2 regions of the Peribacillus sp. B65 genome follow, and region 1 is predicted to be linked to the other one. Evidence: a T-box and tRNA genes for the amino acid it is inferred to sense, from the RefSeq annotation. Region 1 holds a T-box; the other holds one or more tRNA genes.
The links. The T-box of region 1 lies ahead of glyQ (glycine--tRNA ligase subunit alpha). A T-box ahead of a tRNA ligase gene usually reads a tRNA of that ligase, here a tRNA-Gly.
Positions count from the first base shown of each region.

Region 2: it encodes a tRNA-Gly, which carries the amino acid that the T-box ahead of glyQ (glycine--tRNA ligase subunit alpha) is inferred to sense. The anticodon was not compared.

Region 1 covers NZ_CP195840.1:1,727,956-1,736,094, reverse strand. Annotated here, with positions in the region: gene glyS (glycine--tRNA ligase subunit beta) at 6-2,075, opposite strand; gene glyQ (glycine--tRNA ligase subunit alpha) at 2,062-2,958, opposite strand; T-box leader at 3,056-3,232, opposite strand; gene recO (DNA repair protein RecO) at 3,291-4,043, opposite strand; gene ACSR9O_RS08490 (YqzL family protein) at 4,077-4,220, opposite strand; gene era (GTPase Era) at 4,320-5,249, opposite strand; gene ACSR9O_RS08480 (cytidine deaminase) at 5,242-5,640, opposite strand; gene ACSR9O_RS08475 (diacylglycerol kinase family protein) at 5,680-6,057, opposite strand; gene ybeY (rRNA maturation RNase YbeY) at 6,035-6,511, opposite strand; gene ACSR9O_RS08465 (HD family phosphohydrolase) at 6,508-8,139, opposite strand, start outside.
Region 2 covers NZ_CP195840.1:4,611,453-4,619,591, forward strand. Annotated here, with positions in the region: gene ACSR9O_RS22535 (FUSC family protein) at 1-1,339, shown strand, start outside; gene ACSR9O_RS22540 (YbjN domain-containing protein) at 1,499-1,912, shown strand; tRNA gene ACSR9O_RS22545 (tRNA-Gly) at 2,103-2,176, shown strand; gene ACSR9O_RS22550 (hypothetical protein) at 2,664-2,819, shown strand; gene ACSR9O_RS22555 (hypothetical protein) at 2,865-3,032, shown strand; gene ACSR9O_RS22560 (B3/B4 domain-containing protein) at 3,243-3,911, opposite strand; gene queG (tRNA epoxyqueuosine(34) reductase QueG) at 4,018-5,157, shown strand; gene ACSR9O_RS22570 (amidase domain-containing protein) at 5,356-6,213, shown strand; gene trmL (tRNA (uridine(34)/cytosine(34)/5-carboxymethylaminomethyluridine(34)-2'-O)-methyltransferase TrmL) at 6,281-6,769, shown strand; gene nfsA (oxygen-insensitive NADPH nitroreductase) at 6,849-7,598, shown strand; gene ACSR9O_RS22585 (ABC transporter ATP-binding protein) at 7,889-8,139, shown strand, end outside.

The sequences.
Region 1 (8,139 bases):
TTCGATCATGTAAGGATGATTTTATTCATGGCAGCAAAACCAGCAACCAAATCACTGATTTCCTTCATTAAGGATAAACGGTTATTACGGATTGCTTCATCATCTGCCATGACCATTGTATTCTCGAAATACGACTCTATTTCCGATTGAAGCGAAACAAGCTGTTCAAACCGCTCATTCTCATCTCTAGATTCCATATAACGGATTGCCACTTTTTTATATTTTACATATAACGCATTTTCTTGATCATTTTCAAAGACAGAAGGATCAACTGTCACCTTATTGTCACATTTAACGGCAATGTTCATGACCCGACTTAATGCTTCCAGGCTTTCTTTAAACCCTGCTTCGTCCTTTTTAGCATCCAAGACATGTGCACGTTCCACGATAGAGTGGATATAACCGATCTCATTGAACAGAACTGCATCAATCAAATCGTAACGGATTTGCTGTTCTTGAAGCAGGTGTTTGACACGCGCTTTAAAGAACGTGAACATATCCGCTTTAACTTCTTCAAGATCACGATTTAAGATGCCTTTTGATTCCAGTCCTTTAAGGCCTAAAACAATAAGCTCATCTAGTGAAATATTCCATTTCTTCTCCGCTAGGATTTGGACGACACCGCTCGCCTGCCTTCTTAATGCGTAAGGATCCTGGGAACCGGTCGGAATGACGCCAATAGCGAAGAATGAAGACAAAGTATCAATTTTTTCAGCTAAACTCACAACCGCACCAATGACTGAAGGCGGTACATTGTCATCCGCATGTCTTGGCATATAATGTTCATTGATAGCCGCGGCCACTTCTTTGGCTTCACCTTTTAAGAGCGCATATTTTTCACCCATATACCCTTGCAATTCAGGGAATTCATAAACCATTTGACTCACCAAATCGAACTTGGCAATTGCCGCTGTCCGAAGCGCCATTTCTTTTTCCGCCTTTAAATTCAAAGCATCCGCAAGGTCACCCGTCAGAGCAGTTACCCGTGCAGTTTTCTCGGCTAATGTACCGATCTCTTCATGATAAACGATGCTGTCAAGCTTTTTCAAAGCATCCGAAATCTCTTTTTTCTGATCCTCTTTATAGAAGAATGCTGCATCAGATAGGCGGGCACGCAATACTTTTTCATTACCTTTAGAAACCTTATCCAAATGGCGGTCATCGCCGTTACGCACGGTTACAAAGTGAGCAAGCAGTTTCCCGTCCTGATCTTTAACAGGGAAATAACGTTGATGTTCCTTCATCGATGTGATAAGCACCTCAGCTGGAAGCTCAAGGAATTCTTCTTCAAAATTTCCAAATAACACCGTTGGATACTCTACCAAATTATTGACTTCTTCAAGCAGATCTTCATCGACTGGGATGATCCAGCCTTTCTCCTGCTCAAGCTCTTTAATCTGATCCAATATAACTTGCCGGCGTTTATCTGGATTCGCCATAACAAATTGTTCTTTTAGCGTATCTTCGTACAGTTCCGGCAGTTCGATGCTAGCGCTATCGCCCAAGAAACGGTGTCCTTTTGTTTCACGGCCCGTTTCCACATCAGCAATGCTGAATGGCACAATGTCATTGCCGAATAAGGCAATCAGCCATTTAATCGGACGGACGAAGCGGAGCTCCTGATTGGCCCAACGCATATTTTTCGGAAACGTCATGCCGCTGATGATTTCAGCAAGCTCAGATAAAAGCTGAACGGTCTGCTGTCCTTTTATGAATTTATTCACATGGACATATTCCACACCCTTGAGTTCTTTAAAATAAATGTCCTCTGAAGTCATTCCTTGACCCCTGACGAATCCCAATGCCGCTTTAGACCAGTTGCCTTCGCTGTCCAAAGCGATTTTCTTAGCCGGACCTTTTGCTTCTTCTTCGATATCCTTTTGGGACTCTTCCACGTCTTTCACCAGTACGGCCAAACGTCTTGGTGTGGAAAAAGCTTCAACCGTTCCGAATTCAATCGCTTTTTCCTTTAGCCATTGCTGCACCTTATCTGACAACTGTTTCATTGATGCTGTCACAAAACGGGCAGGCAGCTCTTCCAATCCAATCTCCAATAACAAATCACGCTTGCTCATTTGTATTCTCCCCTTTCACTTTCAGAATCGGGAAGCCTAATTTTTCCCGCTCTTCATAGAAGGTCTTGGCAACCTTGCGCGCTAGGTTACGGCACCGGGCAATATAACCCGTTCTTTCCGTCACCGAGATGGCACCTTTGGCATCCAAAAGGTTAAATGTATGTGAACATTTCAAAACATAATCATATGCGGGATGTACAAGACCTTCTTCCATTTGGCGATGCGCTTCCTTTTCATACATCGTGAAAAGCTGAAACAGCATATCAAGGTCGGAGGTTTCGAACGTATATTTCGAATGTTCGTATTCCGGCTGTCCAAATATATCCCGAACTGTGAATCCATCTGTCCATTCCAGGTCAAATACGTTTTCCTTATCTTGAATGTATGAAGCGAGACGTTCGATCCCGTATGTAATTTCCACGGAAACCGGCTTGCACTCAAGACCGCCCACTTGTTGGAAATATGTAAATTGCGTTATTTCCATTCCATCAAGCCAAACTTCCCAACCGAGACCGGCACACCCTAGTGATGGGTTTTCCCAGTTGTCCTCCACAAAGCGAATATCATGCTCAAGCGGATTTATCCCTAAAGCGCGTAAAGAATCCAAATATAACTCTTGGATATTGTCAGGCGACGGCTTCATGATCACTTGGAACTGATGGTGCTGATACAGTCGGTTAGGGTTCTCACCATAACGACCGTCAGCAGGACGGCGTGATGGCTCCACGTAAGCAACGCTCCAAGGCTCAGGTCCAATGGCTCTCAGGAACGTGTATGGGCTCATCGTTCCTGCCCCTTTCTCGACATCATAAGCATTCATCAATATGCAGCCTTGTTCAGACCAATGCTTTTGTAACGTTAAAATCATATTTTGAATATTCATCGTACACCTCCAGGTTATTTAAAACGGCTCTTTTTAAAATCAGGTCGGAACCCATCACATTTGGGCAAACAAAAAACTCCCGTCCCTATGCGAAATGCATAGGGACGAGAGTATACCCGCGGTTCCACCCTAATTGCCGTTTATAAAACGGCCTCTTTTCAAAGCAACATGCTCCGGAAACGCCCTTCCCTGTAAATCCATATCCCGGCTTCCACCGTCCCGGGTTCGCTTTTTATGGAGAATGACAGATACTCTTTTCCATCAACGCAATCTTCTTATTTTGATGTTTAGAATTTTATACAAACTAACAAGGAATGTCAATAGGTCAGATCCTAAAACATATCTTTCATCGTATCAATCTGATTCAGGAACTTTTTTGATTTCAAGTTCAGACCTGAATATTCCTCATAATAAGCATCGATGATCTTTCGCAGTTCTTTTTTCGTTTCAGGCTTGACGGAAATGTTTCCGAGCCTTGATAAATCGAAATAATAAAAGATTCGCAGCAATTTGACGGCTGCAGCTGAAATTTTATAATGATAAGGGTCTTTCCCCAGGCAGCGGTGACAGATAAAGCCCGCTTCCCGAAGCGAGAAGGAGAATTCCCCTTCCGTTTCACCACATACAGCACATTGATTCAGCACTGGGTTAATCCCATTGACGGGCAGCATCTTCATTTCAAAAATGAATTTCAATACCTCTGCGTCATATTCTTCGTTTATGTAATGCAAGGTTTGCGAAAGCAACTCATACAAATATGGATTCGGTTTCTTATCCTCGACACTTTTATCAAGCAATTCAACAATATAAGAAGCATAAGCAGTGGCAAAAAGATCCTCCCTTATGAAACGGAGTGAATCGACCATTTCGCCTTGCTGAAGACTTCCGAGTCCGGTTGATGTAGTTACAAGAAAATACCCGGAGCAAAAAAGCTGTGTGACGGCAGAAAGCCTGCTGTTAGGTTTACTGGCCCCTCTAGCCATAACGCCGATTTTTCCTAGCTCACGGGTATATATAGTAATGATTTTGTTATTTTCTCCATATGCAGTTCGCCTTATGACAATGCCCTCACATTTTTGGAGCATACCAAGACACCACCCATGCTCGCCAAGGCTAACCTATGAAACGGGAAAATCAATTTCTGCTAGCTCATCATTCAATACCAAGTGTCTTTCCTGTCTTTCGACTTCTATCTCCTTAAACAGCAAATAGGTGTCCACATTACCTGTTTCAGAGAATAATTCCCAGGTAAAATCCAACATATAAAGCCCACCTTTCATTTTTAACTAGCAATATGAATATCCGACCATATGATTAGCTTGACCGTTTTCCGAACTTTCATGACGCGTAAATTTTGTTAATTAATACTCGCTCTCATTGAAGCCATAATCACGAAGCTGGCTTGCTTTGTTACGCCAATCTTTCTGCACCTTCACCCACAGTTCCAGGAAAACCTTTGAGCCCAATAAGTTTTCGATATCCACTCTGGCACGGCTACCGACTTCTTTAAGCATTTTCCCTTGCTTTCCGATGACAATGCCTTTTTGTGAATCACGTTCGACAACGATCGTCGCCATGACATTAATGGTGTCGCTGTTATCCATTTTTTTAATCGAATCGATGACAACAGCCACCGAATGCGGAATTTCTTCCCGTGTAAGGTGCAGAACCTTCTCGCGGACCAATTCGGAAATGATAAAACGTTCCGGGTGGTCGGTCACTTGGTCAGCAGGATAAAACTGGGGACCTTCAGGCAGATGTTCCTTGATTTGCTCAAGCAGTGTATCAACGTTATTTCCTTCAAGCGCAGAAATCGGAACGACTGCCGCAAAAGGGTAAAGCTGTTGGTATTTTTCAATGATCGGAAGTAAATCATCCGGATGCATTGCATCGATTTTGTTTACAACCAGGAAAACAGGCGTTTTTACGGATTGAAGTTTTTCAATGATAAACTCGTCACCGCGTCCGTATCCTTCAGTCGCATTGATCATGAAGAGAATCAAATCGACTTCCTTCAATGTATTCGTGGCCACTTTCATCATGAAATCACCAAGCTTATGCTTTGGTTTATGAATGCCGGGTGTATCGATGAAAATCATTTGTGAATCGTTTTGTGTAAGTACACCTTGGACCTTATTTCTTGTAGTTTGCGGTTTATCGCTCATAATGGCGATCTTTTGGCCGATGACCCGATTCAGAAATGTACTCTTCCCAACATTAGGTCGTCCAATAATCGAAATGAAACCTGATTTGTAATCTTTTACTTGTGTATCATTAAATAATTTATCCATTCAAATCCTCCGGTGAAAAAGCTCCTGGAAGCAATTCCTGTACTGTTAATTCTTTTATATCCCCATTCAAGTTGGTCAAAACAACCGGCATATCCTTTTCGCACAGTTCTGAAATAACCTGCCTGCATGCCCCGCATGGAGCAACGGGACCGTCGGTATCTGCCACGACTGCAAGTTTAACGAATTTTTTATCGTCATGGGCATAAGCACTGAATAAAGCTGTCCTCTCGGCGCAATTACACATGCTGTATGCTGCATTTTCTATATTACAACCATGATAGACCTTTCCATCAGCGGTTAAAAGGGCTGCCCCCACCTTAAATTTGGAGTAAGGCACATAAGCTTTATCCCTTGCTTTTTTAGCTTCCTCAATCAATTCCTTTGTATTCAATTCACATCTTCCTTTCAAATTGAGTACCATTTCGGCAACCTACAGGCCAAACTTGGGCAAAAATATAATCAATCCAACTATTATAGAAAATATAGCATATATGAATACAGCTCCGGCTGCAATATCTTTTGCCTGCTTGGCAAGCGGATGGATTTGATCCGTTACCAGGTCCACTACCCTTTCAATCGCTGAATTAACGAGCTCCAAGGTAATCGTGCCGGCTATGGCCGCTAAAATGAAAAGCCACTCCATCCCATTCAATGAGAAGTACCAACCAAAGAATACGACGATGACCGTTAACATGAAATGAATCTTGATATTGCGTTCAGTCCGAACAGCCTCCAAAATTCCCTGACAGGCAAAAGAGAAACTTTTTAATAAAGGATACCTTTTTTTACCCTTCTCTTGAAAGTCCATATTCTTCCAAGATCTCCTTTTGTTTTGTGAACATCACTTTTTCATCTTCTTCATTCATATGGTCAAATCCTAATAAGTGAAGAAAACCATGCAGAGCTAAAAATCCAAGTTCCCGGTCAAATGAATGACCATATTCTTCAGCCTGTTCTTTCGTGCGTTCAATGGAAATGATGATATCCCCTAACATGCGGGGCATTTCGGCCCCGACAATTTCCACTTCATCTTCTCCCATTTCTTCAAGTGCAAAAGAAATGACATCTGTAGCTGAATCTTTATTACGATATTCTTTATTGATTTCCCGAATCCTATCATTGTCAACAAATGTAACAGACAGCTCGGTGTCTTTTTCAATGTTTTCTTTTCTTGCCGCAAATTGCAGAATGCTTTCAACAAGGTGCTGAGCTTCCTCCGTTACTTCGTTCGTTTCATCCATTAAATCGATAGCTAAAATCATTCTTTCACCTTCTGTCCTAATTTATCCGACTCCGGATATTCAATCCTGGAGTGGAAGATACCATTAAGCGATTCACATAAGGAATGCTTCACGATACTCAATTCTCTCATAGTAATGTCACATTCATCAAATTGACCATCAGAAATCCTGTCCTGAATGATGAAACTTACCAGTTCTTCAATCTTCTCCGGCGTTGGGTGCTTCATCGATCTCACTGCAGCTTCCACACTATCGGCTATGCCGATGACGGCTACTTCCTTCATTACCGCCCTCGGCCCGGGATAACGGTAGTCCGCTTCGAGTGTGGACTCATCCTGTTTTTTTGCCTTATGGTAGAAAAATTTCAATAAAGTGGTCCCATGATGCTGCTCTGCAATATCCACAATCTCTTTCGGGAATTTGTGACTGCGAAGCATCTCCCCGCCGTCTACGGCATGGGCAATGATGATATCCCTGCTCGTTTCCGGCTGCAGCCGATCATGCGGGTTCTCTTCATTCATCTGATTTTCGATGAAGAAATGCGGCCGCTTCGTTTTACCGATATCATGATAATAACTGCCGACCCTTGCCAGCAATCCATTCGACCCGATGGCTTCACAAGCCGATTCCGCCAAATTGGCGACCATCACACTATGATGATATGTCCCGGGAGCCTCTATCAAGATCCTTCGAAGTAATGGATGATTGGGATTCGCTAGCTCGATAAGCTTAATCGATGATAAAATCCCGAAACCAGCCTCGAAAAACGGCAACAGGCCCATTGTCAAAACGGCTGCACCCACTCCAGAACCCATCGCAGCAGCAGCATAATACAAGTACTCCATTCTAGTATATTGGCTGTCCATAATGAAGATGAGCGAAAAAACAAATGCCATATTGATTAAAGCCAATAGCAGCCCTGCTACCAGCACCTTTGATTTGAAATTTGGCCTGGATAAAATGATGATTGCCGTCAATCCCCCGAAAATGATATAAAGCCCCATCGAGAAATCCAGATTTCCAGGTGTATCACCATTGAATATAATCGTACCATACGAACCTAACAATATGATCATCGCTACCGCTAACCTATCATTCAATAATATCTTGATGAGCATCGCCGCCATGGCACCCGGGAAAATGTATTCCAAGTTCGAGTTTTTCAGGTCTGCGAGAATGCTGACTGTTTTCATGGTAGCCATTGAAAGGATGAAGACAAGACTGAAGATCAATAACTGATTGTACTTGTTATCCTTTTTGGAAATGGAATAGTAGAAAAAGTAATAAAAAGCGGCAAAAGTCAGGACTATGAATAACAGCAGGCCGATATACGGGTAAATGGTAGACTCCGTATTTAAGAAGCCCGCCAATTCAAGCTGCCTATAAACATCCCTGTCCACTAATTGATTTTCTTCAACGATGATCTGACCTTGAAGGATCCTGATCGGCTCTACGCTTTCAACCGCTTTCCTACGCTGTTCCTCGGTTTTGTCCTTATCGAAAAATACATTCTGAATGATTGCCGTACGCGCAAGGGAAGTGGAGGCTTTTTTCATATCGCCGCTGATGCTCATATAGCCCAATTCCTCTACAACCTTTTTCTTGGCATTTTCGACGTCACTTGCTGCGATTCGGGAGCTCATCACATT
Region 2 (8,139 bases), 2.9 Mb from region 1:
CGAGACTTTCAATAAAGCAAGACAAAGAACCGTATTGGCGATGAAACACGCTGAAGATACACTGTTAGCGGGGGTTTCAAACAGGAGAAGTCCAGATGAGTTGAAGCGATTATATCTATTGAATGAACATGCCAATGCCATATTCTTGGAGGCTCTGGAGATTACCTTGAACAAAAAGATCGTGATGCCGCCAGAATTAGGTCATTCCGTTCGTGCCTTGGCCGGTTCCATTGCATCTGGAAAAAAGAATAAAAAAAAGATCCTTCAACCTGACCAAATGACTGATGAGGTGGAAGCGTTATTCATGATGATTTACAATGCAGATGCCATCATGAATGAACCTGTACAGAAAATCGATCAAGCAGCAACCATCTCCAAGCCTTCTTTAAAGACCATTTTTCTTGGGGCGTTCGATAAGAATTCCATTGTTTTCCTCTCTTCCGTTCGATATGGAACAATCCTTACCATTGCGGCGATCATCGCCTATTCCGCCGATTTTAACCGTTCGTACTGGATTCCCTTATCCTGTGCGGCCGTTATGTCGGGTCCGACCATCATCTCCACATTCCATCGGGCGGTCCAAAGGACTTTCGGGACGGTCATCGGGCTCCTGATAGCAAGTTTAATTCTAGCAGCCGTTCATAACGAGTTCATCATCGTTCTGATCATTTTATCTTTGACATTCATTACAGAGCTTTTCATCGTTCGGAATTATGGATTGGCGGCGATGTTTTTTACCCCTTCAGTATTGATCATGGCGGAATATTCATCTCAAAGCTATGATTTCGGTTTTTTTGCGACTGTAAGGATAACCGATATTGTCGTTGGAAGCTTGATAGGGCTTATTGGGTCGCTGTTACTCGGAAGTCGTTCGGCATCCAGTCTTCTCAATCATTTAATAGCCAAAACGATTCGTAGCCAGGGGCAGCTATTATTGATGGCGTTCTCTGAAAAAGATAATGACCTTGCAATTGATGAAAGCAGTGAAAGGAACAAAATGCAAACAAATATGGTGAATCTATTAACCGTCTACAATGCATCCCTTGGTGAGATATTCAAAAACAAGGCTAGATTGGAATCTCTTTGGCCCGTTATATTTTCGATAGAACAGTTGGGATATTATCTAAATGCCAGCTTAAAATCCTCTGAACGGCCAATCCTTTCAGAGCGGGAGCTTGCTCAGTTGCTGTATGTTTTCGAAAACATGGCGATAGCGGCCGATAAAAGTCGATCACATACGAATAAAGAAGTGCCAGAAATAGAAGGATATTCAAAAATCCGTCAGGAAATTTTGGACCTACAAGATGCGCTTCAGTTTTCCGGAGAAGCAACTGGCTAATCAATCTATTGATCCGGGAGATCATATTTGAATCCCTTTCTTTAGCTGAGTGATTCTTCGCCCCTATTAATAGGATGAAATTGGAAGGTTTATAGAAAAGTCTGTAAAAATGCCAGTTTTCATTATAAAATGTAATTACAAAGAGAAAGGTGATGAACCATGTCAAACGTTGCTAAATTTCGTGATTTTTTAACTAGTGAGAAAATCTATATGAATGAGTTGAATGAAGATGGCACCACCTTTTTTAGGGCTGAGCAAAAGTTAAAGGACGGCTGGAAGGTCCTTTTAGTATTTGCTTTCAATCAAGATGAAAATGTGGCGGACTTATTTTGCTTTAATGTCGCCGAGTTGAAGAATCCTGAAAAGAAACAGGATGTACATACACTGTTGAATGAATATAATGCTAATTTTAGGTATTCTAAGCTGTATGAGGAAAATGGGACCATTTCCATTCGGTATTCATACTCCATTGAGGGGGACATCGTACCGGATCTGGCGTTCAGGAAGTTAATCATGCTGCTTGAAACGGCACAGCAGGTTTATCCGCGGTTAATGGAAGTCATTTGGTCTTAGATCATCATATAGGATGAAAAAGTTCTCTGATTCAGAGGACTTTTTAACATTTTTACTAGAGTGAATGAATATATTAACGTTACAATACGTTAATTATTAATTTTTTTTAAAAGAACTATTGCATTTTTTCACATTAAACTATATAATTAATTTTGTTGATTGGTAATTCGACAAACTTCTACAAGAATATGCGGGTGTAGTTTAGTGGTAAAACCTCAGCCTTCCAAGCTGATGATGAGGGTTCGATTCCCTTCACCCGCTCCAATACATACTCATAACGTAGGGTTTCGTTACCTGGAGAACGAAGCTTTGCGTTTAAATATTATTACAAGAATTCTACTGTTTACAGTGGGATTTTTTTTATTGTTCAAATTGCCTGCAGTAAGTATGTTATGCCCGAAAACCGATTTTTTATTTTTATATTATCCTCCATCCTGGAGAGTGGGGATTTCGATTCAGCACACACTTAGTCAATGTGATTAACTACGTAAGTAGAATCAGTTTGACTAAGTGTGTGCTTTTTTTTGTCCTAACTTGCAAGTTATGTAGTTGAGGTCTGTTTAGACACTGTTAATGGGGAAGAGCAAGGTGTGCGGATATAATAACCATTGTTATGGTTGCAGTTTGGCGACAAAAAGGGATTGGGAGTCCGAATAGTGAGGTGTAGGTTGAAACAAAAGTGCTCCGGCTGAAAACAGCAAAAACATTTTTTTGGAAAAAATTGTAGGCAATCTCGCTCTTTGTTTTTTTATTGTTTTATGAAACCCTCACTGGTTCGAAGAAATTTGCGACACTCCTGCCGAATAACTGGCTAGTCGAGACTCCACAGGCGCTTGCTTTGATGAGGCTTGGCAGACAGTCGGCGGAAAGGGAGCGGATTTCTGGAATCAACTGGAATGTAATTTAAGAAAAGTCCGTAGGCTAGACTCATCCCGAACAAAATTTAAGCTAGGTGATCCTTAATGTTTCTACTGTAATCCTTAATGGATGGAAGAAATTTGCGACACTCTTGCCGAATAACTGGCTAGTCGAGACCCCACAGGCGCTTGCTTTGATGAGGCTTGGCAGTCAGTCGGCGGAAAGGGAGCGGATTTCTGGAATCACCTGGAATGTAATTTGAGAAAAGTCCGTAGGCTAGACTCATCCCAAACCAAATTTAAGCTAGGTGATCCTTTATGCTCTTAAAATCCAGGAATCATTTTATCGCTTTTTTCAGGGTATGGATCGATCGGTTGAATAAAAGGATACTAGAGGACTGGTTTTATTAATTGGAAAAATCATAAAAACCCCTTCCGATTGTGGAAAGGGTTTAATTTCGTTCGAATTTTAATTATCCTTCTACAATCGAGTAAGTCCCTTCACCACCATGGATTTCAAGGAACATGTCCATCAGGGATTTCGTCAGCTGATCTGCTTCCGTGATTGGAGTATTGGGTTGTAAATAAATGATTTGGATAGCTTTTTTCGTTTCTTCAGTGACTTTCGTGCGTTCTGAATCAACGTAAGGACTTCCGAATGCGCCCACATGATCGGCAGATGTAATCATATTCTCCATGGAATTCAAGCGGCCGTTCAAACCTTCATAACCATCTGACTCCTCGCCGATCTTAATCGAGATGTCCCCTGATAATTTTTCCGCATCATAAATGCCAATCGGAACTTCATATAACAGCGAGAAGAAGTTATTTAAATCGATGGCTGAATGAATGGGTGTCAAGTAATTCTGTTTTTTTACTCGACGGTAAAGGGCTTCCACGGAGGGGCGGTACCGTGACGGATTTGTTCCAGTAGCCTTGAAAATCTCCCGCCACACTTTAATGCCGGAAAAGTCGGTCAATTCCTTTTCTTCAAGATCGAAGAAAAGAGCTTCCTGAAATAATTGAAGTCTTCCTTTCACCATTTGCGGGGAGGGACCTACTTCGATGTTTTCATATGTAATGATCCCAACTTTGAATTGAGGGATTTTACTGCTAAGATTAGCTGATACGGTAATTTCCAACGGTTTCACCTCCAAAAATGATTGCAATTAGTTTATCATAGATAGCAATGGTTTGAAAAAGATTCAAGCTTTCAATGGGAATACTGAATGAACGTAGGTGATTAATATGGATATGAACACATTCAAGCAAGAAGTGATTATATATAGTAAGGAAATCGGCATCGATAAAATCGGCTTTACATCGGCCACGGCCTTTACCGAATTGAAAGGTCGGTTGATACGTCAACAGGAGCTGGATTATCAGTCAGGGTTTGAAGAAGCCGATATAGATAAAAGGGTAAGGCCTGAATTGATATTCGATAAACCGCAATCCATCATTTCGATTGCGCTTGCTTATCCTTCTAAATTGAAGGATGCTCCGCAAAGTACAAAAAGTGAGCGCCGGGGGATTTTTTGCCGGGCGTCTTGGGGAACGGATTATCATACCGTTCTTCGTAATAAATTGCAGTTACTTGAGGATTTCATTAGTGATAAGGTGCCAGGAGCAATGATGAAGTCCATGGTTGATACGGGCGAGTTATCTGATAGGGCGGTGGCTGAGCGTGCAGGTATTGGCTGGAGTGCAAAAAACAGTATGATCATCACACCGGAATTCGGGTCTTATGTATACTTGGGAGACATGATAACCAACCTGCCATTTGAACCGGATCAACCGATGGAAGATCAATGCGGGACATGCAATAAATGTGTCGATGTTTGCCCGACTGGAGCGCTCGTTCAGGGCGGGCAGCTAAATTCCAAGCGTTGCATTGCGTTCTTGACGCAGACAAAAGGTTTCCTTCCGGATGAGTTCAGGACGAAAATAGGCAATCGTTTGTATGGATGTGATACATGCCAGACCGTTTGTCCGAAAAACAAAGGAATGGATTTTCATTTTCATGAAGAGATGGAACCCGACCCGGAGCTGGCGAAACCGCTGTTAAAACCGCTGCTTACGATTTCGAATAGGGACTTCAAAGAGACATACGGCCATGTATCTGGCTCTTGGCGCGGTAAAAAACCAATCCAACGAAATGCCATTTTAGCATTGGCCCATTTCAAAGATGAAACGGCATTGCCTCAATTGATACAGGTCATGAAGGATGATCCGCGGCCTGTCATCAGGGGGACGGCGGCCTGGGCAGTTGGGAAAATTGGCCGGGAGCAGGCTGTTTCCGCATTGGAAGATGCAAGAATGAAGGAAACGGATGAAGAGGTATTGGCGGAAATTGAGAAAGGACTGCAGTTTACCTTGGAAACTAAATGATATCTAAAATGCAGCCGCCCGGTAAATATTAACGGGGCGGCTTTTTTGGCTTAGAATATTCCGTTACCTTCAAGGAAACCTTTTTAAAAGTATCATTATATATATAAAGTTGAAACTCCCACATTTTATGAAATTGTGTTTTTGTCCATGCCCTCATACATACACATTAGCATAGATGGTAAGAAGGAGGGCATGAACTTGAGGGAACAATTGCAACGCCTTTTACAAGAAAGAGTGGAGTTTTATACTTCCGATGATCTGGAACGGGGTGAAAGGAAGTTACATTTGAAGAAGGAAATGATGAGAAACCGTGCTGCGGAAATTGTTCGGGTGAATGCGGCAGGCAAGGTACATTCAAAGAGAAAGGAAGACAATGATACAGTTCTGACATATCACGTGCACCTGCAATATTTATTGAAACAGGAGGATTCATTTTATATAGAAGAAGAAATGGAGGAAAGGGAGGCCCGGTTTCGAAATGGTTATATAGTGGATGAAAGTGAGCTGATTCCGAGCTTTGAAACCGAAGGGGCACCGCCAAAATGTGATCCAGGCGCAGAGCGTCTCGCATATAAATATGATCGGATGAAGGCTGTCCAATATGCCGAGCGTTGGTGGAACGAATTCAATCCCGCTTATCATAAATTCACTGATGATTGTACGAATTTCATTTCACAATGTTTACATGCAGGAGGAATACCGATGTGGGGGGCCCCAAATAAAAGTAAGGGCTGGTGGATAAGAGGGAAAAGCTGGAGTTATACATGGACGACGGCCCATTCTTTATATCATCTGCTTAAAGCCGGGAATGCCATCAGGACAAAGCAGGTCGAGTCGGCCAAGGAATTGAATTTGGGAGATATCCTTTGTATAGATTTCGAAGGGGACGGACGGTTTGATCATAACTTGATCGTAACGGCGAAGGATCAGGACGGGATGCCGCTAGTGAATGCACATACGATGAACAGCCGTCACCGGTATTGGACATATGAGGATTCAACGAGATACACACCGAACATTGTTTATAAATTCTTTGTGATTTTGGATGGAGGGTGATTGGTTTTTAGTCTTTTTTGTTTAATGCTATAATTAAGGTGAAGTTCAAACTAGAGGTGAAAATGAAGTGTCAATACATGTAGTTTTATATCAACCACAGATTCCAGCAAATACAGGAAATATCGCAAGAACATGTGCAGGGACGGATACGTCTTTACATCTCATTCGCCCGCTCGGTTTCTCGACGGATGACAAACAGCTCAAACGGGCCGGGCTCGATTACTGGGAGAATGTAAAGATCCATTATTATGATTCGTTAGAAGAGTTTTTTGAAAAAAATGCCGGCGGTGAATTTTATTACTTGACGAAATTCGGGGAGCAGCCGCATTCCAGCTTCGATTACAGTGATCAAGACAGTGAGATATTCTTCATTTTTGGCCGTGAAACGACGGGGCTCCCGAAAGATCTGATCCAAGAAAATATGGATCGGTGCCTGCGGATTCCAATGACGGATAAAGTACGTTCACTTAATCTGTCGAACACGGCTGCCATCTTGGTTTATGAAGCACTTAGACAGCAAAATTACCGTGAATTGGATTTGAAAACAAAAGGTTGAGTTTCATCATTACTGTCATCGGGGGCATTATTTCAGCCCCGATGATGGATACTTTACATATTCTTTAGGGGTGGGAGCATTGAATAACATTATTGAGAAGATTTTAGATCATCGTTCCATACGTTCTTTTGAGGACAAGTTATTGTCTGAGGAGCAAATCAAAACGATTGTGGAATGTGCCCAAGCGGCATCGACTTCAAGTTATATTCAAGCGTATTCAATCATAGGGGTAACCGATCCGGAAAAGAAAGCCAAGCTTGCTGAACTTGCCGGACCACAATCATATGTAGAGAAGAATGGACATCTATTCGTCTTTTGCGCCGATTTATATCGTCATGATATGGTTTCCGAAATGGAAAACACTGACCTGTCCGAATCAATTGAAAGTACGGAGAAATTCATGGTTGCCTGTATTGATGCTGCTCTTGCGGCTCAAAATGCGGCATTGGCAGCAGAATCGATGGATCTTGGCATTTGCTATATAGGCGGGATCCGCAATAATCTCCCAGAAGTGTCAGCAATATTGAATATACCGCATCGCGTTATACCATTATTCGCTCTAGTGGTCGGATATCCGAAAAACCGTTCGGATAAAAAGCCGCGTTTGCCGCTGTCCAATATTTATCATGAAAATGGATATCAGGAGGATAAGCAAGAGTTCATCGGACAACTTGAAGAGTATAATGAAACGATTTCCAGTTATTACGAGCGTCGGACTGAAGGTAAACGAAAAGACACCTGGACCGAGCAAATGGCTGGAATGCTTGGAAAGAAAAGCAGGTTGTACATGAAAGATTATGTTGAGAAGCAAGGATTTAAGAAACATTGATTGATGGTAATGGCTTATTGCCCTTCCCATAAGGGACATCTTCCAAAGTCCTGAGTATGGACCTAGCAGTAAAGATCCCGGAAATATTTCCGGGATCTTTACTGTGTTCATTTGTCAGTCGGTAATATGGACCGGCCCAAAAAATCCTGTCAGAATTTCTTCTTATATGCCCATGAAATTACCATTGACAATATATTTAGATAGAATTATAGTAATTAAGTAGTGGATAATGATAATCATTTTCATTTGAGTTTTTACTTACCTATTTTTCAGTAAATGGAGGTTAAAAAATGGTTCGCCTATATACAGAGGATTTGAATATTGGTTATGGTGAACGTTTAATTGTAAAAGATCTCAGTGTGGAAATTCCAGATAAAAAAATCACGACGATCATCGGTTCAAATGGGTGTGGGAAATCGACACTTTTGAAAGCGATCACCAGAATAATTTCTAATCAATCAGGTACGGTTGTTTTAGATGGGGTGAATATTTCAAAAGAAAGCACTAAGATCCTTGCAAGAAAAATGGCCATACTTCCGCA